DNA from 2 places in the Herbaspirillum sp. NPDC101397 genome. Region 1 is predicted to be linked to the other one. Evidence: predicted binding sites of a transcription regulator. Region 1 holds the regulator's gene; the other holds the start of a gene.
What was found. The regulator FliA, encoded in region 1, starts transcription of late flagellar genes. The targets are predictions, from matches to a motif close to CTAAAGTTTNNNNNNNNNNNGCCGNTA.

Region 1 (4,377 bases):
TAGCAGGTTCGTCGCGAGACGCATGGCGCCAAGTGCGCGAAGCGCTGGGTCCTGACGCCGTCATTCTCTCCAACCGGAATATCGACGACGGTGTCGAGATCCTCGCCATGGCCAACGAAGACATGTCGTCGCTGGTGGTGCCGGCCATGTCCAAGGACGCCATGCCGCGTCCGGCCGTACGCCGACCGCCTGCCCAGCCGGCACCGCAGCAGTCGCTGCAGGCCGCCGTGCCGCGCACGCGCGCCGAACCGCAACCGCAGGGGCCCGGCGCATCCATGCCGGTCGAACACAATACGGCACAGGCCGACGCCCGCGTTTGGCGTACCCGCAATGCCGCGCGCGCCAGCGCCAAGGAACAGCAGGCGCAAGCGCTGACACCGGCGCAAGTCGCTGCCGGCCCGAAAGCAGCAGTGGCCGCTGCAGCTGCAGCGCGTCCGCAGCAGGCTGGCGTGATGGCTGAATTCGACGGCAAGGACTACGACGAAATCCTGTCCGACGTCATGAGTGAAATCCGCTCCATGCGCGGCGTGCTGGAAACCCAGCTGGCGGAAATTTCCTGGGGCGGCACGCAAAAGCGTGAGCCGGCCAAGGCCGCGATCATGCGTGAAATGCTGGCCGCCGGTTTCAGCGCCAGCCTGTCGCGCCTGATCACCGAGAACCTGCCGCAAAGCCCGAAATCGCAAGACGCCATGTTCTGGGTCAAGTCGGTGCTGGCCAAGAATCTGATGACCATGGCCAACGAAAACGAATTGCTGGAAGAAGGCGGCGTCTACGCGCTGGTCGGTCCGACCGGTGTTGGCAAAACGACCACGACCGCGAAACTGGCGGCGCGTTGCGTGATGCGCCACGGTCCGGGCAAGCTGGCGCTGATCACCACCGACGGCTACCGTATCGGCGGCTACGAGCAACTGCGCATTTACGGCAAGATCCTCGGGGTGATGGTGCACTCGGTCAAAGATGAATCCGATTTGCGTATCGCACTCGACGAACTGCGCGGCAAACATACTGTCCTAATCGATACCGCCGGCATGGGCCAGCGCGACCAGATGGTGGCTGAACAGGCTGCCATGCTGTCGGGCGCAGGCACTGACATCAAACGCCTGTTGTGCCTCAATGCAACGGCGACCGGCGGCACGCTCAATGAAGTCGTGAGCGCGTATTCCGGCGACGGCCTGGCGGGTTGCATTATTACCAAGCTCGACGAAGCGGCAACCATCGGCAACGTGCTCGATGTTGTCATCCGTCAAAAACTGAATCTGTATTACGTGGCGAACGGTCAGCGCGTGCCGGAAGATTTGCATGTTGCCAACAGGTTGTATCTGGCCGACCGCGCCTTTAAACTGAAACGTGAAACTGCGCCGTTCGAATTCCAGGACGCCGAGTTGCCGGTTGTGGTCGGACCGACGGCCACGGCCATGAATGACAAAAGCCTGCGGGAGGTGATCCTTGGCTAGCTATGACGTTGATCAAGCGGAAGGACTGCGACGGATGCTGGAGCGTCCGACGCCGCGCGTGTTTACTTTCTTCTCGGTTCTTCCCGACGACGAAAAAGGCGCGATGCTGATCAATCTGGCAGCCTCTCTTGCCGCCGCCGACCACAACGCATTGTTGGTCGACGCTTGCATGACGCCCTCAGTGATCTTGTCGCGTTTTGGCGGTGTTGCCGTGGCGACGCTGCTCGACGTCGCTCGTCAGGAGCGGCATCTGGATGAAGCGGTGCGCATGGTGCCGGAAGGTTTTGCACTGGCGCGCCTGTCGCGCAAGAACGTATCGGCCTCTACCCATCCGCAAGCCTCGCGGCTGGCGCAGATTTTCGACGGACTGACCGAAGAATCCGACATTACGCTCATCAACGGCGAATTGAATGACGAGGAGTTGCTGCCGGTCCCGGCCATGGAAATGGGCGAAATCGTGGTGCATATGTCGACCAGTCCGACCTCGATCAAGGCCGCATACGTCTTGCTCAAGGGCCTCAGCGACAAGCTCGGTCGCCGTCCTTTCAATCTGCTCGTGAGCGGTGGTTCGGACGCGGAAGCGCAGATGGTCTACGCCAACATGGCGCAGGCGGCCAATCGTTACCTGGCGGCGCAATTGCATTTCATGGGCTCGATCCCGGCAGACGAACACATCCGTCGTGCATCCGGGCAGGGGCGCACCGTACTGGAAGCATTCCCGTTGGCCGGCGCTACGCTTGCGTTCAAGCGCCTGGCGGATCAGTTTTCGTTATCCAATCTCACCAAGGGCACGTACGGTATGGCGACCGATGGTGCAAGTCTCGGAGTATGACGCGCCTGGCATTGCATGATCGTTCGTACTCACCATTATTGACGAGATGAGTTCTATGTATAACGTCAAAGGAAAGACGACCAAGAACGATTTGCTGGAGCTGCATGCGGCGCTTGTCAAAAAGCTGGCGCATCAGATGAAGGCAAAGCTTCCACCCAGCGTGGAAGTCGACGACTTGATTCAGGCAGGCATGATCGGTCTGCTTGATGCCGTCAATCGCTATGAAGAAACGCACGGCGCGCAGTTCGAAACCTACGCCGTGCAGCGTATCCGCGGCGCCATGCTGGATGAATTGCGCAGCAGCGACTGGCTGCCGCGCAGCATCCGCCAGAATACGCGCAAGATCGAAGAGGCCATCCATGTCCTGCTGCAGCAGCTCGGCCGTCCGCCGCAGGAAACCGAGGTCGCCACGCAGCTCAAGATGAGCTTGGTGGAGTACCAGGATATGCTGACCGAATGCGGCGGCCATCAGTTGATCTATTACGAAGACTTCCACGACGCCGACGGCGGCCACGAGCATTTCCTCGATCGCTACCAGACCCGGGACACCGACGACCCGTTGCAGAACCTGATCAACGGCGGTTTCCGCGACGCCGTCATCGATTCGATCAAGGCCCTGCCCGAGCGTGAAAAAATCCTCATGGGCCTGTACTATGAGCAGGAAATGAACTTGAAGGAAATCGGCGCCGTCATGGGCGTGTCCGAGTCGCGGGTTTGCCAGCTGCACAGCCAGGCTATCGCCCGCATGCGCTCGACTTTGAGGGAGCAGGCGTGGACTGGAGTAGCGTAGGAGGGATACTGCTGGCGTTGGGAGGCATCCTCCTTGGTTTGCTGCTTGAAGGCGGTCATCCCGGTTCTATCCTGCAGCCGACCGCTTTCCTGATCGTCTTTACCGGCACCGTAGGCGCCGTTCTGCTGCAAACCAGGCTCGACAATTTCGTCCATGGCGTCAAATTGCTGTCCTGGGTATTTTCTCCCCCGGTTCACAACCACCGCAAACTGATCGATAACATCACGGTCTGGAGCGGCATCTCGCGGCGTGAAGGTCTGCTGCATCTTGAAGAGCACATGAACGACAGCAGCGACCCCTTCGTCAAGAAGGGCCTGCGCCTGCTGATCGACGGCATCACACCGGCCAAGTTGCTCGAGATCCTCGAGGTCGATACCACTGCTTACGAAACCCGCCAGCGCCAGGCGCTCAAGATATGGGAAGCCGCCGGCGGCTATTCGCCGACGATCGGCATCCTCGGCGCGGTGCTCGGCCTGATCCACGTGATGGAAAATCTATCCGACCCCGCCAAGCTGGGTGGCGGCATCGCCGTGGCTTTCGTGGCGACGATTTACGGTGTCGGCCTGGCCAACCTGTTCTTCCTGCCGGTGGCCAACAAGCTCAAGGAATTGCTGGCCATGGAAGTGAACCGGCGTGACATGGTCGCCGACAGTCTGTTCGGCATCGCCAGCGGCGACAATCCGCGCGTGATCCAGGAGCGCGCTGAATCCTATTTCACCACCGCATGACCTACTGACGCACAACGCACATCATGGCGCGCAAAAAACATGAAGAAGAGCATGAGAACCACGAGCGCTGGCTGGTTTCGTATGCCGACTTCATTACGCTGCTGTTCGCGTTTTTCGTGGTCATGTATGCCATTTCCCAAGTCAACGAAGGCAAGTACAAGATCCTTGCCGACTCGCTGATCAACGCCTTCGGCAAGGAGCCAGTCTCGACCGCGCCCATCGTTGTCCAGGCGGGAGGCCAAGGCGCCCAGCAATCTGTTGCCCCTAAAATTACCCTGCAAAAGCCGCGCAACAGCGAGGCGCTGCGCCGCGAAAAAGAGCGCATGACCGACATGGCGCGCGACATCATGCAGGTGCTGGCGCCGCTGGTGCAGGAGGGCAAGGTGCGCGTGACGCAAACCAGCGTGGGCGTCAACGTGGAGATCAATGCCAACGTCCTGTTCGCGCCCGGCGATGCGAAGGTGAGCAAGGAGTCGGAAGAAACCCTGATCGCCATTGCCCGGGTGCTGAAAAACGACGATCACGCTATCCAGATCGAGGGGCATACCGACAATACGCAGATCAACACCAGCG
Region 2 (4,377 bases), on a different contig from region 1:
ACAGCATCGAAGTCGCCCAGATTGCGCGCTCCTGCGCACGCAATCTGCGCCTCAACGAAGACCTGGTGGAAGCCATCTCGCTGGCCCATGACCTCGGCCACACGCCGTTCGGCCACGCCGGCCAGGATGAGCTGAACACCTGCATGAAGGACTTCGGCGGCTTCGAGCACAATCTGCAAAGCCTGCGCGTGGTCGACGACCTCGAACAGCACTATGGTGCCTTCGATGGCCTCAACCTGATGTTCGAGACGCGTGAAGGCATCCTCAAGCACTGCTCGCTGGCCAACGCGCGCCAGCTCGGCGCTATCGGCCAGCGCTTCATCGACAAGAAGCAGCCTAGCCTGGAAGCACAGCTGGCCAATCTGGCCGACGAGATCGCCTACAACAACCACGACATCGACGACGGCCTGCGTTCCGGCCTGCTGACGATTGCGCAGCTGGGTGAAGTGGATTTCTTCGCACGCCATCAGCGCGAAGCGGAACTGGCCTATCCCGGCATCACCGGTCGCCGCGCCATCAACGAAACCGTGCGCCGCATGATCAATACCTTGATCGTCGACCTCATCCGCACCTCGCAGGAAAACATCGCCGCCGCAGCGCCCCTCAGCATCGAGGACGTACGCAACGCCGCGCCCCTGATCGCCTTCTCCGAACCGATGCAGCAGGAAGCCGCCGTGCTCAAGCGCTTCCTGCGCCAGAACCTGTATCGCCACTACCAGGTCAATCGCATGACCGCCAAGGCGCGCCGCATCATCGCCGAATTGTTCCAGGCGTTCCTGGCGCAACCAACGCTCTTGCCGCCCGACTACGTGGTTGCCGAACAGGACGACGAAGGCCAGCGCCGCCAGGCGCGCCAGGTATCCGACTACATTGCCGGCATGACTGACCGTTACGCCATGCGCGAACACCGGCGTTTGTTCATGGTGGAAGAACTGTAGAAAAAGATTCTGACGAGGTTCGTACATCGTCAAGATTCAGCCGGTTTGTGGGTCCGATTCGCATAAAAGCATTGCCTCCTCGTGCATCGTTGCTACTCTGAGTAGCACGACAAAACCATCTCTACGGCCAACAACTGGTGGAGGTGTCGAGACCATGCGAATACCATTCCTTCCCGTGCGGCGCATCGCTGCGCTGACCCTGTTTTTTTTGTGTTGCCATGCCCATGGACAATTCAATTCCCCCGAACCTGCCGGCAACAACGACATTGTTGTCGGCCAGTCTGCGGATCTGAGCGGCCCCTATGCCAAGATCACACGCCAGTTCATCACCGGAGCAAACGTCTACTTCGCCCAGCTCAACAGTCGCGGCGGCATAGCGGGTCGCCGGGTCAGGTTGATGACGTTGGATGACCAGAACGATCCCACCCTGGCGCTCAAGAACACGCAGGAGCTGCTCGACGAGCACAAGGCCATCGCGCTGTTCGGCTATATCGGCGCACAAACCACCGCCGCCGTATTGCCGCTGATCAACGAACGCAAGGTGCCGTATTTCGCCCCTGTGACGGGCTCCTGGATTGTGTACGCCGCGTTCAACCGGCACGTCTTCACGATACGCGCGAGCTATGCCAACGAATACGACTATCTGTTTTCGCGCTTCACGCAGATGGGACTGAAACGGCTGGCGATCTTCAATGACGCTACGGGACTGCCGCACAACGTCATGATGAAAGCCAAGATCAGCAATGCAAACGCACAGCTGGTCGCGTCGGAAAGCATCATGGGACAAAACGTCGACAAGATCGCCGACAAACTATTGGAAAGCCGACCCGACGTGGTGCTAATCATGAGCATTTCACAAAACGTCAACAGTGCCTTGATACGCAACCTGCGCGCCAAGGGCTATCTCGGTTATTTTTATTGCGCCTCGCTGGTGTGCAGCCCGCTGCTGACCAGCGAGCTTGAAGAAGCGGCCAGCGGCCTGATCATTTCGCAAGTCGTGCCGCATCCCTGGAAGGCGCGCATGCCCATCGTGCATGAATACCAAAAGGCGATGCGCGTCGCCAGGATCGGACAATTCAGCTATCTCGGACTCGAAGGTTATATCGCCGCAAAAGTGCTGGCCGAAGGCCTCAGTCGCGCAAGCCACCGGCTGACGCACGAGAAATTGATTGTCGCGCTGGAAACAGTCAACGACAAAACCTACGACCACGCGGGCTATCAAATCAATTTTTCACCGTCCAGCCATCAGGGCTCCACCTATGTCGACGTGACGACAGTGGACAAGAGCGGTGTCATCCAACCTTAGATAATTTCGCCGTAAGCGATTTGAGAGACAGGATCATCGCTCTCATGAACTGAGATGCACGATAGCTGCAAAAGGACGTTTCCAAAAAACAATAATTACCGCAATTTCAGTGAAAACGATACGTATTGTCTCGATTCTGGTCATAAATTCTTACAAACGAAGTTGGCATTGTGACCTTCAGATTTCGGTCAGCATGCCGTAAGTTGAGGATGGACTGCCATTTCCCCTCCTTCTTGCGTGCGGTCCTTGTACAGGAGACCTGCCATGTCTATCAGCACCAACACGATCAATACCAACACGCCGGCCACCAGCCTGCCCGCGACCACCGATGCCTCCACCACTGACGACGCCACCAAGACGGACGGCGCGACCGGTGCGAAAGATGTCAAACTGACGCCGGCCATCGCCAAGCAACAGCTCAACGCAGCCATTCTGCAATCGTCACTGGAAGTGTCGCTGTCCTCGCAGAACGACCCGCTGTCGCTGGTCTACAAGTCGGCGATCGAAAACCTCAACGACATACTGAAGCCGGAACTCGGCGACAACGCCATCCAGAACGCCGCTTCGCAAGACAACAGCCCGGAAGCCACCGCCGGCCGCATCCTGTCGTTCATCAAGAGCGCGTTCGGCTTGTTCAGCCAAAACAGCAAGACCGGCGACAGCACGGACGGTGCCGACAGCGCCGACGGCGCCGCGGACACCAGCAAGCGGGACGCCAACATCGACAAGTTCATGAGCCTGATCCAGAAGGGCGTCGACCAGGGCTTCGATGAAGCGCGCGGCATCCTGTCCAGCCTCAAGGTCCTCAACGGCGACATCGCCAGTAACATCGACAAGACCTATGAAATCCTGAAGAAGGGCATCGCCGATTTCGTCGCTTCGCTGAAGAACCCGACGACCGATGATGGCTCCACGCCGACGGACGGCAGCTCGACCACCACCAGCGTCTCGGTGTCGGTCTCGATCACGGCCAGCCGCACCACCGTCACCAACTACTGATTCCGCAACCGGCATCGGAGCAACGCCCCTGCAGCCACGCTGCAGGCGTAAAAAAAGACGCGGCAAGCCGCGTCTTTTTTTGTCCATCGATTTATTCAACCGCTCCGCATCAGCCCTTGAGCTTGGCGAACGCCGCCGCCATGGCGTTGTTCGCCGGCGCCGGCTGACGCGACTGCTGGCCCTGGTGCTGCGACAGGCGACGTGCATCGTTACGGTCGCCGCGTTGCTCCGGCTTGCTGCCGGCAACCGGTGCGCTGTCGGACAGGCGCATGGTCAGTGCAATGCGCTTGCGCTTCTCGTCGACTTCCAGCACCTTGACCTTGACCACCTGACCGGCCTTGACGACGGTGTGCGGATCCTTGACGAAGGTGTTGGACAGGGCCGAGATATGCACCAGGCCGTCCTGATGCACGCCGATGTCGACGAAGGCGCCGAAGGCGGCGACGTTGGTCACCACGCCTTCGAGGATCATGTCGGGGCGCAGGTCCTTGATTTCTTCAACGCCATCCTTGAAGGTTGCGGTGGTGAATTCAGGACGCGGATCGCGGCCGGGCTTTTCCAGCTCCTTCAGGATGTCGGTGACGGTCGGCACACCGAATTTTTCGTCGGCGTATTTGGCCGGGCTCAGCGATTTCAGCAAGGCGCTTTCACCCAACACGCCCTTCACGTCCTTCTTGATGTCGGCCAGGATTTTTTCCACCAGCGGATACGATTCCGGGTGGACCGCCGAAGCGTCGAGCGGGTTGTCGCCGTTCATCACGCGCAGGAATCCGGCCGCCTGTTCGAAGGTCTTGTCGCCCAGGCGCGGCACTTCACGCAAACCGGCGCGCGAGGTGAACATGCCCTTCATGTCGCGATACGACACGATGCTTTGCGCGACGCTGGCGTTGAGGCCGGACACGCGCGCCAGCAACGGCGCGGAAGCGGTGTTGACGTCAACGCCGACGGCATTCACGCAATCCTCGACGACGGCGTCGAGCGAACGCGCCAGTTGCGACTGGCCGACGTCATGCTGGTATTGACCAACGCCGATCGACTTCGGATCGATCTTGACCAACTCGGCCAGCGGATCTTGGAGACGACGTGCAATCGACACCGCGCCGCGGATCGACACGTCCAGATCAGGCAATTCCT

Region 2: a site for FliA is predicted at 2,420-2,446, ahead of ACIROW_RS15460 (DUF5610 domain-containing protein). Genes of this name have one in related genera too.

The regions. Positions count from the first base shown of each region.
Region 1 covers NZ_JBIWNS010000009.1:187,363-191,739, forward strand. Annotated here, with positions in the region: gene flhF (flagellar biosynthesis protein FlhF) at 1-1,454, shown strand, start outside; gene ACIROW_RS21315 (MinD/ParA family protein) at 1,489-2,286, shown strand; gene ACIROW_RS21320 (RNA polymerase sigma factor FliA) at 2,342-3,076, shown strand; gene ACIROW_RS21325 (flagellar motor protein) at 3,058-3,804, shown strand; gene motD (flagellar motor protein MotD) at 3,828-4,377, shown strand, end outside.
Region 2 covers NZ_JBIWNS010000006.1:78,901-83,277, forward strand. Annotated here, with positions in the region: gene ACIROW_RS15450 (deoxyguanosinetriphosphate triphosphohydrolase) at 1-938, shown strand, start outside; gene ACIROW_RS15455 (ABC transporter substrate-binding protein) at 1,093-2,244, shown strand; gene ACIROW_RS15460 (DUF5610 domain-containing protein) at 2,509-3,243, shown strand; gene ACIROW_RS15465 (Tex family protein) at 3,353-4,377, opposite strand, start outside.